2 regions of the Synechococcus sp. 65AY6A5 genome follow, and region 1 is predicted to be linked to the other one. Evidence: predicted binding sites of a transcription regulator. Region 1 holds the regulator's gene; the other holds the start of a gene.

Region 1 (6,172 bases):
CCGCGCCCCTCCAAGATAGCTGCGCTCAGGTAGGTCACCGCCTTGGGGTAATTGAGTTGGAGGCCCCACTGCCGCCGATCCCGAGCTAGCTGGACGGCCAGGTAGAGCAACCTCCTGGGGGGACAAGTACATGGAGCGACCTCGAAAGATACAAAACGATACAGAACAGGCAGCAGCAGGCTCACTTAGCCTAGAGTTGACTTAACACTTTAGTACCCCCTTTGGGCAAAAATAAGGATGCAGAGGCTACAGGGAGCTCCGCTTTTCTCGCCAAACCAAGAGCCTCCACCTCTTTCCACCTCTGCTGTTGCAATTTTCCGCGCCTGCAACCCAAGATGAAAGGGTAACAATAAAGTTAAAGAGAGAAGTAAAAGTTTATCTGATCCTCATTTAGCCCTAGCTTGGTTGACCTGAGATCCATTGGCTAATTCCCCTTAGCAGGTGTTGATTGGGTTCTTTTGAGCAGCCATGAAACTCGAACTGACTCCTAGACAACGGAAGATCCTGTGGGCAACGGTGCGCAGGTATATTGCCACGGCAGAACCTGTCGGCTCCAAAACCTTGGCCCAGTCCTACAACCTCGGAGTCAGCACGGCTACCATTCGCAACGACTTGGCCACGCTGGAGCAGGTTGGGTTGCTGTTCCAGCCCCACACCTCTGCCGGTCGGATCCCTTCTGACTTTGGCTATCGGGTCTATGTGAACGATCTGTTGAGCTCCGCCAACATGGATGGGATCCCGAACGATGCTCCCCAGCCGGAGCCCCATCCTGCGCTGCAGCAGTTGCTGGATCAGCTCAACCGTGAGCTGGGGGACGACCTCGATAGCTTCCTACAGAGGGTGGCACAGCTTTTGGCCCACTTGAGCGGTTGCATCGCCCTCATCACCCCTCCCCAGGGGCCGGTGGTAGCCGTTCACCACGTGCAGTTGTTGTCGGTGGGGCCGGGGCGGGTAATGGTGCTGGTGGTTACGGATTCCTATCAAACCCACTCGGCCTTGGTCAGCCCACCGGATTGGCCTGACGATCGGCGCGAGGATCTGGAAGATGAACTGCAGCTACTGAGCAACTTCCTCACCCTGAAATTGCGGGGCAAGACTTTTGCCGAGCTGCAGGATCTGAGCTGGTTGAAGCTGGATGAGGAGTTTCGCGCTTACAGCCATTGGCTGCAGCAACTGCTGCGCTCGGTAGTCCAACGCTACCTGCGGCCCTCTCTAGGACAGGTGTTCAGCGCGGGCATGACGGAGCTGATGCGGCAGCCGGAGTTTTCCCAGGCTCAGCGGATGCAGGCGGTGGCCCAGTTGCTCGAAGAGGGATCCGAGCAGCTGCAGGGGATGATCGGGCTCTATTCCACGCCAGGTTGCCTGTTCACGAGCGAAGCGGCTCTCTCGGCCCCGTCGGCCAGGGAGAAGGCATCCTCCAGCACCGCAGATCAGGATCCATCCCACAACGTTCCCGTGATCATCTACATTGGCAGCGAGAACCCGCTGGAATCGCTGCACCACTGCACGGTCATCGCCTCAGTTTATCGCCGCCGCTCGGCGCCGCTGGGGACGGTCACCTTGCTGGGGCCGACTCGCATGGCCTACGAGCGGAGCATTGCGGCTGTGCAGACGGTGGCCTCGCATCTCACTCGGGCCCTTGCCTGAGGGATCCCAGGTCTGGGTTGCCCCCGAGCAATAGCCAACTGTGGCCAGGCTTTCTCCTCTTCACTTGCGGGTTCAGTGTGCCATTCGCGAGCGGCAACTGCTTCGCCCCGGCCAGCGGCTGCTGGTAGCTTTTTCCGGCGGACAAGATTCTTTTTCCCTGCTCCAGATCTTGCGGGATTTGCAGCCGCGCTGGCGGTGGCAGATCTTTGTTTTGCACTGCGATCACCGTTGGTCAGCCGATGAGACGGCGTGTGCCCAGTTTTTGCAGGGATGGCTGCAACAGCAGGGCCTGCCCCACGCCGTTGAGACTGCCGATCCCATCCGCTGGGATGAGGCGGGGGCCAGGGCTTGGCGCTACCAGCAACTGGACAAATGGGCGCGCACCTGGAGCTGCGAGGCGGTGGCCACGGGGCACACGGCCAGCGACCGGGCGGAGACGTTTTTGTGGAACCTGCTGCGGGGCACGGGGGCTGCCGGCCTGGTCAGCCTAGATTGGCAACGGCGTTTGGACGAGCGGGATCCCACCTCCGCTTGGTTGGTGCGTCCCCTGCTGGGCCTTTCCCGCTGGGAAACGGAAGAGTTCTGCCGACAATACCAGTTGCCGGTCTGGCCGGATCGCAGCAACCAGGATTTGGCTCATGGCCGCAACCGCCTTCGCCTAGAGGTGATGCCCTATCTCAAGCAGCACTTTAACCCGCAACTGGAAGCGGCTTTGAATCGGGCGGCCACGCTGTTGCAGGCAGAGCATGAGCTGGTGGTGGCGCAAGCCGCCCAACTATGGTTGCAGGTGTACGAGCCGGCTTTGCCGGGGCTGCGACGGGATCCCTTGCGGGCTGCGCCCCTGGCTCTGCAGCGGCAGGTGATGTTCCAATTCTTGTCGCTGCTGCTGCCCCATCACCCGACTTTTGAGCAGGTGGAAGCCGGGATCCGGCTCCTGAAAGCAGGCCGCCGCAGCCGCAGCCCCGACTACCCAGGGGGTGGCTGGTTGGAGGTGAGGGGAGATTGCGTGGTCTGGGTTGCTGCTTCTCAGCCCGCCAGTTTTGTCCCCTAGGCCGGGATCGGCATGCCCACAAAAGCTCTTGGGCAAAGTTGTGGCTGCCCTATTTAGGTCCACTCCGGTCTTAACCAGAAGAAGCCGGCCAAGGGTGAACCCGGCCCGTTTGCGGCTGAAGGGCAACCTGGGGAGATGGGCACCCCTGGCAACCCAGAGCAAGGGGGAGTAGGTCAATCCGGCAACCGGCCAAACCTGACGCCGGGGTAGTAGTAGGCCAAGATTTGGCGGTAAGTCCAGCCCCGGCGGGCCAATTCTTGGGCGCCCCACTGGCTCATGCCGATGCCATGCCCGTACTTGGGATAGGGGCTAAAATCCGGCAGGCTTTTTAGGTAAGGGATCCCGCTCACCCCGACGGTTTGGCTGCCGGCGCTGGCGCTATACATGGCATTCACGAATTGCCCCCCATACACCATGACGATGCCGCGGGTGGCGTGTGTTGCTGCTAGGGCGGCTGCCGAGCGCTGCGACAGACCCCGATACACCTGGGAGCGGGTGTCGCTAAACACGTCAAACCAGCCGCGGGAATTGCGGTGGTGAAGAACATAGGTGCGGGCTGCCACCGCCTGGGCCTTGAGGGCCTCGGGCAGAAAGCGGGATCCCATCTCGGCTTCCACCACGCCGGCCACGTAGTCTTCCAGATCCACGTAATTGATGGCCAGCAAGCGGTTGTAGCCGGTCAGGAGCACTTTGCCAGAATACCAGCGGCCATCCACCGCCACCAGGCCACCCGCTTGCGGCTCGATGAACAACACCGGGCTGACCACCCCCTGCAGGCGCACCCCCTGAGGGCCGGGCTGGGCCAGAAACCCTTGCATGGGGGGCAACTCGGCCAGCACCTCTTGGCGGCTATTGGTCAGTTGGGCAGGGAGAGAAACCCCCACCACCAAAGGGGCGGTGGCATCGGCCAAGGCCACCCGCACCGTTACCCCCCAAGCGCTCTCGATCCATCCCCCTAAGGCGCCCACCAGCAGGGATCCCAGGAGGGCAAGCCAACCCCGTGCTCCCATCTGCCCAGAGTTCTTTTTTGTACAGCAACCCCAGCCTAGGATAGGGCAAATCGGACTTGGGGACAAAAATCAGGGTGCCTAGAGGGCAGGACGGGATCCCGTTGGCAGGGGAGGGGACGGCTGGGGCTGTTCCGAAGGGACAGGATCTGGCTGTCGAAACCGATCGGTTTCCAGGCCCAAGGCAAAGCGCAGGGAGGATCCCGGTCGCCCGTTGGAGAAGCAGAGAAAAGAGCCCAAGGAAGCCAACGCCAGAAGGGCGGCGTAGCCAAACATGGCCCGATACCCGAACCCCCCCGCCAGCGTGCCCAGGATCGGCCCCGCCAGCCCAATGCCCAAGTCAAAGCCACACATCACCAAGCTAAACAGGCGACCGCGCTCCGCCGGCTCAGAGCGATCCGCCACCAGGGCGGAGATCAGCGGGATCAAGGTGCCAAAACCCGACCCCACCACGATCCCGGCGGCGAGAAAAGCCGCAGCGCTGTCGGCAACCCTCAGGATCCCCATCGCCAGAGCATAGGTGGCCAGGCTGAGCGAGATGAACGGCCCCCGCCCGTAGCGGTCGGAAGCGCGACCAGCCAGCAGGCGCACGCCGAAGCTGGACAGGGCCACCGCCGTATAAAAAAGACCTGGATTCAGGGGAACTCCGGCCTCTTGGATCAACAGAGCCACAAACGTGGTCTGGGTGCCAAAGGCCAGGCCAACCAACAACATGACCCCGGCGAGAGAGCACACCTTCGGGCTGAGCACAAGGCCCCAAAACGCCCCATCCGAGGGCAGGGATCCCCAATCCCCACGGCGCTGCTCTCGAACCAATTGGGTACAGAAAAAGCCCACCAACCCCAGCAAAGCGGCGAAGAGAAACAGAGGGCCATAACCGGCCAGCTCCTGCAAAAAACCGCCCAAAGCAGGGCCGATGGCTACACCCATGGGATTGACCAAGCTCATGTAGCCCAAGATCTCGCCGCGTTTTTCTTCCGGGGCAAAATCCGCCACCAAAGTAACGTAGGCGGTGGCAAAAGCGGCGATGCTGATCCCATGAAAGGCCCGTACCAGCGCTATCCACGGGATCCAATCCCAAAGCCAGTACCCCAAAGGCGCCATCCCCGCCGCGCCCATGCCGATGAGCAACACAATGCGCCGACTGTGGCCATCCGCCAGCCGCCCCAGCCAAGGACGAAAAGCCAGCAGCCCAATCGAGAAGGCCCCCATCACCAAGCCCACCTCTTGGCTGGTGCCGCCCACATCCCGGACGTAGAGCGGCAGCGTGGGCAACAGCGCAGACAGACTGGCCCAAAAGAGCAGCCCGGCCACGAACAAAATGCCCAAGTTGCGCCGCTGTGCTGGCTGTAGCCGCCCAAATGCCCTCACGCCCACTCCTGATGAAACTCTTACAACCATGCCGAGGAGCAAAGCCGTCTCCACGGCATCCCCGAACAGAAGTATTACGAAATGTATATTTGGGTGGTGACTTTTTGGATCTTAACCTCTTGTCTGGAGCTGCGCAGGAGGGCAGACGTTAGCCTGGAAATGGCCTTTTTGTACGCTGGCCTATGGCGGAACGGTCGGATCCCTTGACTCGCGGTTTAGTTGCCCTGATTCGAGGCTACCAGGTGGCCATCTCCCCTCTGCTACCGCCTGCCTGCCGCTACTACCCCACCTGCTCCCAGTACACCCTGGAAGCCGTGCGGCGCTACGGTGCCATCCGAGGCGGTTGGCTGGGGATCCGCCGCCTCTGCCGCTGCCACCCTTGGCACCCGGGAGGCTACGACCCGGTGCCCGACTTGCCGGGATCCGCACCCGAGGAAAACGGTCGCCCCAGCCCAGATGGCCAACATTCTGGATCTGGGGGTTGAAGAGTTGCAGCTTTTAACCGCCGCTATCGGTAGCAGGCCACCGCCTCGATTTCCACCAAGGCATTCAAGGGCAGGCCAGCCACCTGCACGCAAGAGCGGGCCGGTGCCGGATCGGCGGCAAAAAACTCTCGATAAACCGCGTTCATGGCGGCAAAGTCTTTCATATCCGCCAAAAAAACGGTGGTCTTCACCACATTGGCCAAGCTTGTTCCCCCTGCTTCCAGCACGGCTTTCAGGTTCAGCAGCGCCTGCCGAGTTTGCGAGGCAACATCTTCCCCCGCCAGCTTGCCGGTTTTGGGATCCAGGCCCACCTGTCCGGCGGCGAATAGAAATGGCCCCGCAGCGGCAATGCCCTGGCTGTAAGGGCCGACAGGGGCAGGAGCAGCCTCGGTTCGCACCTCCTGCGGCCCTGCCTCAGCTCGAGTGGGGTGGTTAGGCTCAGAACTGACCGGCTTCCTCTGCTCCATGGGGATCGGCGGAACTCTGCAGCTAAGCTACCACAGGGGGATCCCGCAAAAAACAAGCCGGCAACGGCAAGATCAACTTGTCGACAAAAAGCAGTGCCTATGCCCTTGATCAAGTTGCAAACGCCTCTAAAGCCGGAACCTGCC
Region 2 (15,958 bases), on a different contig from region 1:
TCATGGGAGGGCTGCCGGGAGCAGGGGCAACCATGGGCACGGTGGTGAACATCCAGTCGGGCGGACGTACCCCTCTAGCCGGCATTACCCGAGCGTTAATCCTGCTGATGGTGGTGCTGTTTGCCGCTCCCCTCACGCAAGGGATCCCAATGGCGGTGCTGGCAGGGATCGCCTTTAAGGTGGGGGTGGATATCCTCGACTGGAGCTTCCTCAAGCGGGCCCACCGCCTTTCCCTCAAAGGGGCAGCCATCATGTACGGGGTGATGTTCATGACGGTATTTGTGGATCTCATCGCTGCCGTGGGGGTGGGGGTGTTTGTGGCCAACTTGCTCACTATCCAACGCCTCAGCGAGATCCACTCCGAAGAGGTGAAAGCCATTACCGATGCCGATGATGCGGTGGATCTCACTCCCCGTGAGAGGGAATTGCTGCGCCAGGGATGCGGGCAGGTGTTGCTGTTTTACCTGAGCGGGCCGATGATCTTCGGGGTTTCCCAAGCCATTTCCCGCCAACATCAGGCGGTGGCCTCCTGCCAAGCCTTGGTGCTGGATTTGTCGGATGTGCCGATGCTGGGCGTTTCCGCAACGCTATCCCTGGAAAATGCCATTCGCGAGGCCCTGGATCGGGGCAAACAGGTGTGGATTGCTGGGGCCAAGGGCCGGATCCGGCAGCGCCTGGAAAACCTACATTTGCCGCTGCCCCCAGAGCGGTTTGTGGACAGCCGTGAGGTGGCTTTGGCCGAGGCTGTTGCCCAGTTGGGCTTGCCGACAGAGGCCAGTCCCCTGGTTTGAGTAACCCCAATTGGCCTGAGCCACAAAGCTGCGGGATCCGTTTGCCAGATCTAGGTTAAGTCTGAGTCTATGCAATGGAAGGGTCGGGTCGCCTACTTGGCAACCATGCATCGCAAAGAGCAGGTCATCGGCCCTCTCTTGGCCGAACATTTGGGGATTCAAGTCCAAGTAGCAACTTTTGACACCGACCAACTGGGCACCTTCTCGCGGGAGCGGCCCCGACCGGGGGATCCCATCCACACTCTGCGCCTGAAGATTGCAAGGGCTTTGCAGGATCATCCTGAAGCTCTGGGCTTGGCCAGCGAGGGATCCTTTGGCCCCCACCCCCAGATCCCTTGGATCCCTTGGAATCAGGAGTGGGTCATGCTCAGGGTTTTTGAACCCGGCGCGGAGCCCTTGGAGCTGGTCGGCTATGCAGAGAGCACCCAAACCAATTTCAGCCATCGCTGGGTGCAGAGCTGGGCAGAAGCGCTGGACTTTGCCCAAAGGGCGGGTTTTCCCCAGCACGCCCTGATCGCCCTCGACCAGCCAGAAAAGCCCCAGGTTATCCACAAAGGAATCCAAGACGAAGCAACCCTGAAGCAGGTGGTGGGGGAGCTGCTGGCTCGGCAGGGTGGCCTGCATCTGGAAACCGACATGCGGGCCCTGTACAACCCAACCCGGCTCCAAGTCATCGCAGCCGCCACCCAAAACCTAATCGCCAAAGCCCAAAGCCTGTGCCCGGCCTGCGGCACTCCCGGCTACTGGCAGATCCGCTCGGTCTCTGGACTGCCCTGCGGCCAATGTGGCGCCCCCACCCCCGTGGCCAAGGCTTGGGTATATGGCTGTTCCCGCTGTTCTCACACCCACACCGAGCCTGTGGCAGAGCCCTGGGCAGATCCCGCTCAGTGTGCTTTCTGTAATCCCTAGCCTTGTCTTGAGCCCGACCTCAGGCTCTCCAGAGCCGGCATTGTCATCCCCGCAGAGGAGTTGTAGTCGTTTCAGGTTAGGGTGAGACACCTGGGCTATAGAGAAAAAGCCCTTCGCTGTATGCACTCAACGTTTCAGACGTGGGTGCAGTGTCCTAGTCTGAATCGAAATGACCATAAAGGAAGGTTTGAACCAAAAAAGGGATCCACTGCAGTGGATCCCCTAACCAGCTATGAACCTGCAAAAGAGGTCAACTCATCAGAAGTTGAACACAGCCCGCAGAGCACCTACACCAATGGTTGGGTCGTTGTCCCCAGGTAGAGCACCATTGGGGTTGCTCACAAAGTAGGCCGCCGGGGTAAGGGTGAGGTACTCGTTCACCGGGAAGCTGTAGTAAACATCCACAATGAACGGGCGGGTATCCCAAACTCCTTCATTTTTGGTGGTCACAATTGGCTGGCCAAAAACCACACCCCCTTGAGCACCCTCAATGAACAGATCTGGGAAGGCGAAGCCAAACAGGAATCCGTTAAAATCTTCATCACCCGGATCGATGGTGCCAGCCGGTACCACATTGGGCAAGTTGTAATCCACATTGCCAGCAGTAAACCAGCCAGATACGATGACGCGGGGGGTAATCTCCCAGTTGGCAGCCACAGAAAAGGCGTTCACCCGTGCAGAGGTGGACACATTGGTTACTCTCAGAGGGCCACGGAAAAGAGCTGTACCGTTGGCTAAGAACTCAGGGCCATCGTTTGCCGTCTGCAGATAGGTACTGGCAAACTGCAGGTAAATCTCTAGATTTTCATTCGGCAGGAAGCCCAGCTCCACCGCGTGGGCACTGTCGCTACCGGTTATACCGCTGTCGCCGAAGCCGTTGCCCAAGGCTTGAGCGTTCCTGCTGCTGTAGCTGTAGGCCAAGCGCAGTTGATCGGAGAGGCGGTAGCGGAAGCCAAACAGAGCTCCACCTGGCACATCCGCCGTGGAGTTGGGAGCATCAGCAAAGTCGGAGAGAGCTTCGAAGGGTGTGCTGTAGTTGAATACATCGAACACACCTGAGCCAACGATACCCGTGTAGATGGTAGCTGCTCGGTTGAAAGCTGGGAATTGGTAGATCAGCTTGGCCAGGGTGAAAGTGCCGCCGCCACGGCCGCCAAACTCAAGGCCGGGATCCCCATCAAAGAACTCAGTCACAGCATCGCGAGCTTGGAGACGAATGCGCAGGCGATCGCGACCCACAAAAGAAGCATCGAAGTTCAAGCGTACCCGATAGGGAAGAGTCATGTTGGCTTGGTTTTGCTCTGCCACTACCTTCCCATCAACAACTCTGTCTTCCGTGAGAGCGCTGCCTACAACAGCGGCGATGACTTGGGCATTCAACTTGGTAACCGGGTTGAAGACCTTCCCTTTCAAATCAGTAACATCGGCCTCCAGGGCATCCACCCGCCCGCGTAGGGCTGCCAGCTCAGCAGCAAATTCCTCTTGCAAGCGCTGCAGAGTGGCCAAGTCTTCCTTGGAGACTTTGTCGGCCAAACCGGCTGCAATCAACTCATTGATGCGATCCAAGCAGGCGTTCATACCGGCGGCAAACTCAAAGCGAGTCATGGCCCGGTTGCCGCGGAAGGTGCGGTCAGGGTAGCCGGCAATACAACCGTAGCGCTCCACCAAGGATTGCAGGGCTTGGAAGGCCCAGTCGGTGGGCTGCACATCCGAAAGCTCAGAGATGGAGGTGACCGGCCCGGTAGCTTGGGCATAAGCCACTCCAGGGGTCAGGATCGCTGCTGCACCCAGAGTGCCGGCCAGCAGCGTTTTCCAGTAGTTCGCGTGTTTCACGGGCATGTTTCTCTCCTTGTTCTTTTCCTCACACCTTTTTGGCTGTAGGGATGTCTTCTAGAGGTAACCAATTGCCTAACTCAAGAACAAGTCTGGCAACTGCGGACTTCGGTGAAGACATGATGTGGAGATTATGATACAGCCGAAGTCCACATCCTCTTGCTGTCCGGCCTGCCCTACAGTTAATGCGGTGTCCCCACATCTGTGGCCAAGACATGGGTATCTGTTCCCGCCATTCTCACACCTACACCGAGCCTGTGGCAAAGACCTGGGCAGATCTCACGCAGTGCGCTTTTTGTAGCCCATGGCCTCGTCTTAAGCTCAACCTCAAGCTCTTCAATGTCAGCATCCTTATCCCCACAGAGGAGTTGATTATTCTTATTCAATGAAGGGATCCAACCCAGTGGATCCCTACTTAGCAACTTGGATGTCAGCGCAGGGATTTTAAGAACTAGAAAGTAAACACAGCTCGCAAAGCCCCCACGCCGATGGTTGGGTCGTTGTCTCCGGGTCTGCCGCCATTGGGGTTGCTCACAAAGTAGGCAGCAGGCGTTAGAGTAATGTACTCGTTGACCGGGAAGCTGTAGTAGACGTCCACAACGAAGGGGCGAGTATCCCACACTCCGTCGTTGTCTGTGGTCACGATTGGCTGCCCAAATACAATCCCGCCTTTGGCACCCTCCACAAAGAGGTCAGGGAAAACAAAGCCAAAGAGGAAACCATTAAAGTCTTCCTCTCCCGGATCAACAGTACCAGCCGGTACCACATTGGGCAGGTTGTAATCCACATTGCCAGCCGTAAACCAGCCAGACAAGGTAATGCGAGGGCTGATTTCCCAGTTGGCTGCGACTGTAAAGGCGTTTACCCGCGCAGAGACATTGACCTGCGTTCTTCTTACCGGTCCACGGAAGAGACTTTTACCCGTGGCCAGGAAGGTGGGGCCGTCGTTCGCCTGCTGCAGGTAGGTGGAAGCAAATTGGAGGTAGAACTCCAGACCCTTTGTCGGCAAGAAGCCCAGCTCGACGGTGTGAGCGCTATCATCACCTGTCAAGCCACTGTCGCCAAAGCCTCTCCCCAGAGCTTGACCTCTTCTGGTGCTGTAGGCGTAGGCTAAACGAAACTGGTCGCTCAAACGGTAGCGAAAACCAAATAGGGTTCCGCTGGGCACATCTGCCGTAGAGTTGGGAGCATCGGCAAAGTCCGACAGGGCATCAAAGGGCGTGCTGTACTGCAGAACGCTCGACACTCCCGTACCCGTAATGCCCGTGTAGATAGTAGCAGCGCGGTCGAAAGCAGGGAATTGATAAACCAGCTGGGCAAGGGTGAAGGTACCACCTGCACCCCCCTGGAAGCCAACGCCTGGGTCACCCTCAAAGAAGGTAGTAACCGCATCGCGAGCTTGTAGGCGGATACGCAAGCGATCCCGGCCAACAAAGGAGGCATCGAAGTTCAGGCGTACCCGATAGGGAAGAGTCATGTTTGCCTGATTTTGCTCGGCTACCACTCTTCCTTGTACGACCCGGTCTTCTGTAAGAGCGCTACCAAGAATTGCGGTAATGACCTGAGCGTTAAGCTTGGTAACTGGGTTGAAGATCTTCCCTTTCAGATCGTTAATCTCAGCCTCTGCCGCATCCACCCGCCCGCGCAGGGCTGCCAGCTCAGCAGCAAATTCCTCTTGCAAGCGCTGCAGAGTGGCCACGTCTTCCTTGGAGACTTTGTCGGCCAAACCGGCTGCAATCAACTCATTGATGCGATCCAAGCAGGCGTTCATACCGGCGGCAAACTCAAAGCGAGTCATAGCCCGGTTGCCGCGGAAGGTGCGGTCAGGGTAGCCGGCAATACAGCCGTAACGCTCGACCAGCGATTGCAGTGCTTGGAAAGCCCAGTCAGTGGGCTGCACATCAGAAAGTTCAGAGATGGAGGTGACGGGCCCAGTAGCTTGGGCATAGGCCACTCCAGGGGTCAAGACTGCTGCTGCACCCAGGGTGCCGGCCAGCAACGTTTTCCAGTAGTTCGCGTGTTTCGCGGGCATGTTTCTCTCCTTGTTCTGTGTCCTCACACCTGTCTCGGCTGTGGCGATGTCTTCTAGAGGTAGTCAACTGTCTAACTCAAGCACGAGTCTGACAACTGCGGACCCTCGAAAAACATGGTACAGCCCTGTTTCACATCGTCTACCACTTTACACACTTTTTCTTTTTGAATGAGACTCAACGTGAGGCTCAACGGCGGCAGACGCTCCAGGCCCCATACCCATTACTTTACCTCAGGGATCCGACCCTGACTAGCGGGTGCACGCCAAAGCCGAGACAGAGCTCCTAAGTCGCGGGCTGAAGCGGGGATGGGCGGTACCGGACTCGAACCAGTGACATCCTGCTTGTAAGGCAGGCGCTCTACCGCTGAGCTAACCGCCCTGGGGGATCCCAGTCCACCGAGTTTAGCATTCCCAAAGAACTATTTCCCCATGCCCAGGCTTTGCGCCTTCTGGTACACCTTCCCCTCGGTCAGGAGGGAGGGGGCGATGCAGATCTCCACCTGCTGCATTTCTCGGAGATTGGCAGCCCCCAGGGTGGCCATGCTGGTGCGCAGGGCGCCCCAGAGGTTGTGGGTGCCGTCGTCCAGGCGGGCGGGGCCGCGCAAGATTTCTTCCAAGGTGCCGGTGGATCCCACGCGGATGCGGGTGCCGCGGGGCAAAACGGGGCTGGGGGTGGCCATGCCCCAGTGAAAGCCGCGACCCGGCGCCTCCTGAGCACGGGCCAAGGGAGATCCGATCATCACGGCGTCGGCTCCGCAGGCGATGGCCTTGCAAATATCCCCGCCGGTTACCAAGCCGCCGTCGGCAATGATGGGAACGTAGGTGCCACTTTCCGTCAAGAACTGGTCGCGGGCGGCTGCACAGTCGGCGATGGCGGTAGCCTGAGGTACTCCCACCCCCAGCACGCCGCGGGAGGTGCAGGCAGCGCCGGGGCCGATGCCCACCAGGACTCCTGCGGCTCCCGCTTGCATCAGCTCCAGGGCGACATCATAGGTGACGCAGTTGCCGACCACCACGGGAATGGGCATGGAGCGGCAGAAGGCGGCCAGATCCAGCTTTTGCATGCCTTCAGGCACCTTGTGGTGGACGGAAACCACGGTGGCCTGGACGAAGAACAGATCCCCGCCTGCTTCCGCCACCAGGGGGCCATATTCAGCTGCGTGGGCGGGCACACAGCTAGCGGCCGCGATGGCGCCGGCCGCTTTGATTTGGCGGATGCGCTCTTGGATTAGCTGTGGCTTCACCGGCTCGCTGTAGAGGCGCTGCATTAGGGGCACAAACTCGTCTTTGCCCACCGACGCAATCTGATCCAACACCTCATCGGGATCAGCATAGCGGGTTTGGATCCCATCCAGGTTCAGCACCCCGAAGGCCCCCAGCTCCGAGAGCAAAATGGCCACTCGCACATCCACCACGCCATCCATGGCGCTGGCAATGATGGGGATTGGCCTTTGGATCCCTCCCAGGGTGAAGTGGGTGTCCACCAAGCTGGGATCCAGGGTTCGCCTGCCCGGCACCAGCGCGATCTCATCCAGCCCGTAAGCGCGTCTTGCCTGCCGATTGCGCCCCAGTTGTGCGTTCATTTCCCTCCCCTCTGACAGGATCCCTTCTTCCTATCATGCCGCCAACGTGTGATTTGAGACTAGCAAGAGCCGGGTTTTCCCTCCGGTTTAGCTTCGCTTGTCTCTGCCTCAACGGAAGTCTGGCCGGTCTGGCAGAAGCCATACCCTCGCCCGAGTTAAAGCCCTTGTGGAGTTTCCGGCGAGGAAACAGGGCTCTTCCCTTGCAATGAGGGGGGCAGGGGAGTGAAAATGTGGCCTTCTTGCAGGTTGCCGAAGCTGTGGCAGCGCTCGGATCCCCAGCGGAAGCCGTAGAGGGCGATGTAGGCGCACATTAAGGCATCGACTTGGTCTTCGTAGTTTTTGAGTTGGCGGCCCCTAAGGGATCCCACCTCCACTTGGAGCAGGGGCTCGTGGCCTTGCAGAGACGGATCGGCGCTGGCCAAGGCGCGCAGATGTTGCTGGTACAGCCGCCACGCCTGTTCTCGTTGCAGCCAGGTGCGGCGGGGACGCGCTTTGTAGGGGAGGCTGCGGCTGAGGCCAAACAGGCTCACCATGGCGCTGTGGGGGAAGACTTCGGTGATCTGCCGGGCCAGGGATCCCTGCTCGATGCTGGCCTGCTCGCGAAAGCCATAACGGGAGAGAGCTTGCACCAGGGCCTCCCCTCGCACCTGGCCGTTTTTGGCCAAGAGGCGGCGGTTGGCCGGGTGGGCGCCAGCGGCATAGGCGCGAAACACCCGGTTCAGCTCGGCTTCCGCCCGCCGCTGGCCGCTGGGGTTGGGGACGCGCAGGGGGGCATCCACCGCCACCAGGCAGGGATCCCCTCCCGCTTGGGCTTGGATGTAGTCCACAATCTCCTGGTCGGTTTGCAAGAGGCGGTTGTCCCGCAGGTGGCCCGTCAGGTTCGGGGCTTGGGGATCCCCGCTCTCAACCTCCAGCGTTGCCACGCCAGAGGGGTTGCGGGCCGACCAGGCCAGGTCTAGGCCAATGCAGATTAACCGTGCCACGCCGCCTTCTCCTTCCGTTAGTAGGATGGCTCGCCCTCACCCCCCGGACGCCTGGGAGAGGGAAATGCCCAAGAATAAAGGGATCCCAGCCGGGATCCCGGAAGATGGTTGCTCTGACAAGGCAGCAGACTTTCCGCTAGCTGGCGAAGCCTCTGCCTCTTCCTGCCCGAAGATTAGTAGTCGTAGTCATCCACGCCGCCGCCACCGCCAGCGGGCTTGTTGCTCTTGGGCTCCGGCTTGTCTACCACGATGGCCTCGGTGGTGAGCACCATGCTGGCAATCGAGGCAGCGTTTTGCAGGGCAGAGCGGGTGACTTTGGCCGGGTCAACGATGCCCGCCTCAAACATATCCACATAGGCGTCGTTCTGGGCGTCGTAACCCACCGTGAAGGGTTTCTCTTTCACCCGCTCCAGCACGATCGAGCCGTTCTGGCCGGCATTCTCGGCAATGCGGCGCAGCGGAGCGCCCAGCGCGCGGGCAACCAGCATGGCCCCTACCAGCTCATCGCCGGACAAGTTGGCCTGCGCCCACTCCGTTACCGCCGGCATCAGGTGCGCCAGGGTAGTGCCGCCGCCGGGGACGATCCCCTCTTCCACCGCCGCCTTGGTGGCGTTGATGGCGTCCTCCAGGCGCAGCTTGCGATCCTTCATCTCAGTTTCGGTGGCCGCGCCCACTTTGATCACCGCCACACCGCCGGAGAGCTTGGCCAGGCGCTCTTGCAGTTTTTCTTTGTCGTAGGTGGAGTCGGTTTCTTCAATTTGGCGACGGATTTGCTCACAGCGGGCTTTGACAGCCGCTTCGTTGCCTTCCGCCACGATGGTGGTGTGGTCTTTGGTTACCGTGACGCGACGGGCCGAGCCGAAGGAGTCGAGACGGGCGTTCTCCAGCTTCAGGCCGCGCTCTTCGCTGATGACCTCACCGCCAGTGAGGATGGCGATGTCTTCCAGCATGGCCTTACGGCGATCCCCAAAGCCAGGCGCTTTCACCGCCACCACGCTCAGCACGCCCCGCAGCTTGTTCACCACCAGAGTGGCCAGGGCTTCTTTCTCGATGTCTTCGGCGATGATCAGCAGCGGACGACCGGCGCGGGCCACTTGCTCCAGCACCGGCACCAGGTCTTGTACCAGGGTGATTTTCTTATCGGTAATCAGGATGTAGGGGTTTTCCAGAACCGCCTCCATCCGCTCCGTGTCGGTGACGAAGTAGGGGGAGATGTAGCCTTTGTCAAAGCGCATCCCCTCCGTCACTTCCAGCTCAGTGGTCATGGACTTGCCTTCTTCCAGGGAGATCACCCCTTCGCGGCCCACTTTGTCCATGGCCTCGGCGATCATGCGGCCCACTTCCTCATCGTTGCCGGCGGAAATGGCCGCCACCTGGGCAATGGCTTTGGAGTCTTCCACCGGGCGGGCATGTTCGGCGATCTTGTCCACCAGGAACTTCACGGCTTTGTCGATGCCGCGCTTGAGGGCAATCGGGTTGGCGCCGGCGGCCACGTTTTTCAGCCCTTCTTTAACCATGGCGTGGGCCAGGACGGTGGCGGTGGTGGTGCCGTCCCCAGCCGTGTCATTGGTCTTGGAAGCCGCCTGACGGATCAAGGAGACGCCAGTGTTTTCAATGTGGTCTTCCAGCTCGATCTCTTTGGCGATGGTTACCCCATCGTTAACAATTTGGGGTGCGCCAAACTTCTTCTCCAGGACGACGTTGCGCCCTTTGGGGCCGAGAGTAACGGCTACAGCTTCCGCCAAAATGTCCATGCCGTGTTCAAGGGCACGACGGGCTTCTTCGCTAAAAATGATCGACTTGGCCATACTCAACCTCTCAGACGTGAATTGAATGAACTAAGGGCGATGTAGAGGATCGATCGCTGAAGGACTGAAAATTACTGAACGATAGCGAGAATATCCCGCTCGGCCAGCAGCACGTACTCATCGCTGCCCAGCTTCACTTCCGTGCCGGCGTACTTGGAGTAGAGCACTCTGTCGCCGGCTTTCAGTTCCATCGGGATCAGCTTGCCCTCGTCATTGCGCTTGCCAGGCCCAACTGCGACCACCTCCCCCACTTGGGGTTTTTCTTTGGCGGTATCGGGCAAAAAGATGCCACCCGCCGTCTTCTCGTCCTGCTGGGCAATCTTGACCAGCACGCGGTCGCCTAGCGGCTTCAGCGTAGAGACGTTGAGAGTTACTGCAGCCATGACAAATATCCTCCGTGATGCCTAAAACGCGAGGCTGAAGGGTTGTATCGAGCGCAAACCTAAGCTTGCGTAGTCGAGGTTTTAGCACTCTCAGCTTACGAGTGCTAGTCTATCAGCCGGCTCTCCAGCCTGACAATAGCCCCTTTTGGCGGGATCTCCCTTTTTGTCGGGTACGGTTGGGTGCGGATCCCCCTACTTCTGGGCCTGTTGTGGGATCATGGCCTGAGGTAGGTTGGGCAAGCAGGTGCGGATCCCGTTGTTTCAAGTGGATGCGTTTACGGCAGTGCCTTTTAAGGGCAATCCGGCAGCGGTGTGTTTGCTGCCTCAGGAGCTGCCGGCAGCTTTGATGCGAGCAATTGCGGCGGAGAACAATCTGTCGGAAACGGCTTTTTTGCTGCCCCAGGGATCCGAAGGCGAGGTTCCCCACTATGGGCTGCGCTGGTTTACTCCCACCACGGAGGTAGAACTCTGTGGCCATGCCACGTTGGGCAGCGCCTATGTGCTCTTGACCGAGATTCACCCGGAAGCTCAGGGGGTGGCCTTTTCCACCCGCAGTGGCCGGCTGCAGGTGCGGCGGCAGGGGGAGCGGCTGGCGATGGATTTTCCCGCCCAGTTCCCGCAACCCTGGCCGGAAGGCCAAGAGCAGGTGGCTGCGGCATTGGGGATCCCTCCTCTGGAGTTGTACCGCGGCAGCATGGGGGTAGCGGTGCTGACTTCGGCCCAGCAGGTGCAGCAGCTGCAGCCGGATTGGGAGCGGGTTCAGGCACTGCCTGTTTCTGGGTTGATCGTCACTGCCTCGGGAGGGGATCTAGAAGACCAGCCAGATTTTGTCTGTCGTGTTTTTGCCCCCCAGTTGGGGATCCCGGAGGATCCGGTGACCGGGTCTGCCCAGTGCCTGTTGACACCCTATTGGTCGCAGCGCCTGGGCCGGACTGAGCTCAAAGCCCGCCAGCTCTCGGCGCGGGGAGGCGAGCTGTGGTGTCGCGATCTCGGCACTCGGGTGGAGATTGCCGGGCAGGCGGTGCTGGTGATAGCGGGAGAGCTGAGGATTCCCTAAAAAAACACCCCGGCTGGCTCCGAGGTGCTGGGAAGACTCTCGCGAAGAATAAGTGCGCAAGCTAGCCCAAAAGTTCTGCCGCCTGGATGAGCTCCACTTGCTTTTTCTTGAGCACTAGCAGAAGCTGGGTGATGGCCACCGCTGCCAGGAAGGCCACCAACCACTTCACCCGTTCCGGGTTCTGCAGCACCAGATCCCGCTCCACTTGGCCAAAGCCGCCCACGTTGGGGTTGTTGGTAACCGGATCCCCTTCTTGGACGCTGTCGCCAATGTTAACCACCAACTCCGGCCCCGGCGGCACCACCAAGTGCTTCAGTCCGCCTTCAGTCTCGAAGCTGAGCACCCGCGTGCCCGGCAACTCGTATTCGGGCGGCACCAGGGCGGCCAGCTCAGGCGGCAGATCGCTGAGGTCAGATTCGATGGTGGCGATGCTTGTCAGACGACCCGTGGCAGGAGCGCGGAAGACGTTGTTGTTGCTGAGGCTGCCATCGGGGTTGATCTGGCCACGACCGCGGTTGGCGCCAATGTAAACCCGATATTTCATGAAGGCCACGGAGGGATCCTCCTTCGGGTCAGGGGCGACCACCGGGAAGACGATTTCCTGGTGCTGCTCGCCGGGCAGGGGACCCACCAGGAGAATGTTGGGCTTCTCGTCGCTGTAGGGAGTGATGTAGGTCTCAGCGGTTTCCTGGCGCTGCTCCTCCGTCATCTCCTCCTCGGTGGCCAGGCGGAAGCCTTCTGGCAACACCACCACAGCGCCAACGTTCAAGCCGCCCTTGCTGCCATCCGCCAACACCTGTTGCTTGCTCAAGTCATAGGGGATCCCGACCTTGATGGTGAACACCTGGCCCGGGGTAACTGCCTGCGGCACTTCGGCACGGGCAGGCATGGCGTTCAGGTGGCAGTTGGCACAGACGATTTTCCCGGTGGCCTCGCGCGGGTTGTCGTAGGCCATCTGGGCGTAGTACGGATAGGCTGCTGCCGGACGGGATCCCGTCCCCAGCAACAGCAGCAGCGCACACAAGGCCAAGTAAATTCGCTTCATAAGTTAGCTCAGAATCTCAATCAAAATTCTCGCAAGCCCTTTGGGGCAATCTGATACATTTACGCTGAACACTGCTGAACATCACTGTTCAACTATGCAGCGATAGCATTCTGCTTGTTTCCATTCGCGTTAGCGGGACGGAGTCCAAACAGAATGGCGGTATCCCGCAAAGCTTTGAGTAGAATACCCAAAGCGCAGTTTCCGTGTCGTCTTACTACCAATTTTCTGCTTTGCTTTGGCTACCATGTTGGCAGACTCGAAAGTAAACAGAAAGATCAACTGGTAGTAATCCGTACTGAACATATTATACATTATTTTCAGTATAGTTGAGCTTATTATTGACTAGAGTCATGCTCCTCAAAGCTCACAACTCATGCTCTAGCCAGGACTAGCGCAGCAACCTCTCTGGCCTTTTCCCCCACTTCTGACCCGGCTGTGGCCCCTTACAGGGGTCTCTCTGGAGCCTATCGTAACGCCTCAGGCCTCGCGGAAATCGGGGCCTTGCCAGGGGCTGAAGCGAACGTTGTCGCCGTCCACCGTGGCGCTCACCAGCTCCAGGGAGCGGGGAGCCGGCCCCCGGATGACCTTGCCGTTGGCCGCGTACTGGGATCCGTGGCAGGGGCACTTGAACAGGTTTTCCCCCGCGTTCCAGGGCACCACACAGCCGAGGTGGGTGCAAACCGCGTTGAGGCCGTAGTTGGCCACCGCCCCGTTGTCGATCACAATGTAGGTGGGATCCCCCTTCAAGCCTTGGGCCAGCACGCGATCCGTGGCGGCGTGAGTGGCCAACAGCTCACTGACGCTGATGGGCTTGCCGAGAGCATCTTGAGCTATCACACCTTCTCCTGCCCCACCGGAAGAGGGCGGAATAAAATACTTCACCACCGGGTAGAGGGTGCCCACCACCACCACCCCCACCGAGCTGCTGAGGAGGGCATTCAGAAAAACCCGCCGGCTCATGGGGGGTGCCTCGAAGTTGCTAACCGCTTCCGTCATAATGGCCAGTACAAACCTGAGAAGTTTTAATGTTCGTTGACAAACGACATCATCCTAACCGAGCTCCTTGGCTAATATCATTAAGAAATGCAAAGCTAAAGGAAGTGCAAGGGAAGAGGCGGCGGTTTTTCTGCTGCGGCCCAGCTCAGTCCCAACCCAATCCGAGCCAGACCATGACGGGATCCGACTTTCAAGCTTTGCTGCGGGAGAAGTGGGGCTATTCCTACGACGTGCAACTGCGCCGCATGGGGGGCAGGGTGGTTCTGTTGGTGATGTGGCGCTACCTGGAGCAGCCCTCTTTCCCCTTGAGCGAAGCCGAGTATCTGGCTCGCCTGGAGTCTGTCATGGCCCATTTGCAGGCGTGGGGCGTGTGGGAAGCGGTGCAGCGAGAAATTGAGGCTACCCGTCAGAAACCCCGCATAGGCAAGGCGGTGGCCATTCCTTTGAATTTGCAAGGGGTGGGAGAGCGCGCCTCCGAGTGGCTGCTGTAGTCTTCCTCGCCCCCGGCTCTTCCCTGAAGGGGAGTTTGCAATTGCAGCAACCGACAGGTTCGTCCCTATGACGAAAACTCCAGACCTCAGCCGGCCTGCGGCTATCCAACTTCCACCAGGCCGGCCTGCAAGGCATGCAGGAACTGGCGGGCGGTGCGACCGGAAAAGCCGTTCTGCTGTTGCGCCCAGAGGAGGGCTTGGCGGCGCAAGGTATCTAAAGGGTGCGGGAGGCCCAGCCGTTGCGCCAGGTGTTCTACCGTGGCCAGGTAGTCAGCTTGGCTAAAAGGGGTGAAGGTAAGGGTAAGGCCGAAGCGATCCCGCAGCGACAGCTTTTCCTGCACCGTATCCCAGGCGTGGACCTCTTGATCTTGGGGACTGGGACGATCGCCAAAAAACTCGCGGATAAGGTGGCGGCGGTTGCTGGTGGCGTAGAGACGGACGTTGGGCGGTGGTGGAACAAGATCTCCTTCCAGGAGCACCTTGAGCTGCTTAAACTCAGTTTCGTCGGCCTCAAAGGAGAGATCGTCCACAAACAGGACAAAGGGCAGCCCCCACCCTCCCAGATCTGCCAAGATCTGAGGCAATTGACCCAAATCTCCCCGTCTCAGCTCCAAAAGGCGCAGCCCCTGGGAACCGTAGCGGCGCAGCAACGCCTTCACCAGCGAAGACTTGCCGGTGCCCCGCGCCCCATAGAGCAGCACATGCAACGCCGGATCCCCCCGCAGCAGGGCTTCGGTGTTGGCAGCCAACTGCCGTTTCTGCCGTTCATAGCCGTAGATCTCTTCCCAGTCGGGCAAGTCGGGAGTGGGGATCCCCTCTAGCCCTGCCGGCCCCCAGCGAAAGGCCCAATAGCGGCCACAGAGCCCCACCCCCGCTCGGCGGTAGTGGGCGATCAGCGCCTCCAGGCTCAGGCCCCAGTCGGCAAAAGAGCGCGGATCCCAGCCAGGGCTCTCCCCTTCCCCATCCGGCCAAGGGATCCCCAGGCCCAGCGCCCGCATCTGCTCGGCAATGGTCTCCTGGCTATCGGCCAGGATCTGCAGGCAGCGGAGATCGTGGCGGGCCGCTTGCACAAGGGGGGCTGGGATCCCTTGGGGTCGAAGCGCCGCCCGCGAGAAAGGGTTATCGGCCCAGCGGATCTCTCGGATTAGCCACTCCCGCCAGCTCAAGCCCTCCTGGGCCAAAAGCTCAAACCAGCGTCCGTAGGCTCTCCAGCAGGGCAAGGGATCCCCGCTCATCAACTCCTGGGTGAGCTCCTGCCAGGTCAGGGCCAAGGGGTGGGCGCAGATTTCCCGAAACACCAGCAGCTTAGCCGCCGCTTCCGCCGCTTCTTCGAGGGGGGTCATCGCTTCAAGTCGCTCTAACTTGGCGTTGTCAAAGAGGCTGGGGGTGAGGGCCGGCCCAGAGCGCTTAGCGGGCATTGTCCCGCCGGCCCAGCTCGTAGAGGCCACCGCCAACGCAGGCAATCAGACCCCAGGAGACGGCCCAGCTGTTGCCCAAAGAGAGTTCGGTGAGGGCCACCACCACCGCTGCTGCCAGCAAGAAAGGAAGGACGCTGAGCAAAGAGGCCAGAGCTCCGCTGGGATCCCAGGCCAACTGTTTTTCCCAACCCTCCTGCAGGCGGCGGTGCAGCGGCGACAAGCCCCACATCAGCCCCAGACTCCACAGGGCTGTGGCCGCCCACAACGAAGGGCGGATCGCCTCCAGTCCCCCCAGTTCAACCCCCATAGCATCCATCGGCCAGCTCCCAACCTTGCCTTTCTAGGCTAGCGAGATTGGGCCCACTCAGTGGCGGTGATGGTGGTGCCGGGAAATTGGATGGGATTGCCCAGGCTCTGGATCTGGGCCTGGAGAGCCGGCAACAGCCGCAAGTCCAGCAGCGGCTCGCGCAGGATCTCCGCCGGGATCAGATCCCGCTCCAGGGCAAAGTGGGCCGTGTGGCCGGCGGCTGTGCCGATGGCCCATTCCACCGGGTGCACCCGATAGGAGGCGCTGGCAATGCGGCTGGTGGCAATGTTCTTGTTGCCGGCCAAGAGGTTGTCGATGCGCT

Evidence for each region. Region 1 encodes HrcA, which represses chaperone genes, less so after heat shock. Its sites were predicted from a motif close to TTAGCACTCNNNNNNNNNGAGTGCTAA; they were not measured.
Region 2: groES (co-chaperone GroES) is a predicted target of HrcA. The motif match lies at 10,404-10,430, and genes of this name have one in related genera.

The regions. Positions count from the first base shown of each region.
Region 1 is NZ_AXUW01000002.1:119,861-126,032, reverse strand. It holds partial or broken gene ureA (urease subunit gamma) at 1-132, opposite strand, end outside; gene SYN65AY6A5_RS12335 (heat-inducible transcriptional repressor HrcA) at 469-1,647, shown strand; gene tilS (tRNA lysidine(34) synthetase TilS) at 1,688-2,698, shown strand; gene SYN65AY6A5_RS12325 (SpoIID/LytB domain-containing protein) at 2,872-3,708, opposite strand; gene SYN65AY6A5_RS12320 (MFS transporter) at 3,787-5,076, opposite strand; gene yidD (membrane protein insertion efficiency factor YidD) at 5,280-5,561, shown strand; gene SYN65AY6A5_RS12310 (RidA family protein) at 5,585-6,028, opposite strand; gene SYN65AY6A5_RS12305 (phenylpyruvate tautomerase MIF-related protein) at 6,128-6,172, shown strand, end outside.
Region 2 is NZ_AXUW01000001.1:958,524-974,481, forward strand. It holds gene SYN65AY6A5_RS04475 (SulP family inorganic anion transporter) at 1-791, shown strand, start outside; gene SYN65AY6A5_RS04480 (DUF6671 family protein) at 897-1,700, shown strand; gene SYN65AY6A5_RS04485 (iron uptake porin) at 1,959-3,539, opposite strand; gene SYN65AY6A5_RS04490 (iron uptake porin) at 3,985-5,565, opposite strand; tRNA gene SYN65AY6A5_RS04495 (tRNA-Val) at 5,873-5,944, opposite strand; gene SYN65AY6A5_RS04500 (GuaB3 family IMP dehydrogenase-related protein) at 5,985-7,148, opposite strand; gene SYN65AY6A5_RS04505 (DUF429 domain-containing protein) at 7,304-8,131, opposite strand; gene groL (chaperonin GroEL) at 8,305-9,939, opposite strand; gene groES (co-chaperone GroES) at 10,011-10,322, opposite strand; gene SYN65AY6A5_RS04520 (PhzF family phenazine biosynthesis protein) at 10,567-11,379, shown strand; gene SYN65AY6A5_RS04525 (apocytochrome f) at 11,441-12,424, opposite strand; partial or broken gene SYN65AY6A5_RS14755 (hypothetical protein) at 12,517-12,724, opposite strand; gene SYN65AY6A5_RS04535 (cytochrome b6-f complex iron-sulfur subunit) at 12,902-13,420, opposite strand; gene SYN65AY6A5_RS04540 (DUF3067 family protein) at 13,594-13,911, shown strand; gene SYN65AY6A5_RS04545 (ATP-binding protein) at 14,013-15,329, opposite strand; gene SYN65AY6A5_RS04550 (hypothetical protein) at 15,319-15,645, opposite strand; gene SYN65AY6A5_RS04555 (FAD-dependent oxidoreductase) at 15,675-15,958, opposite strand, start outside.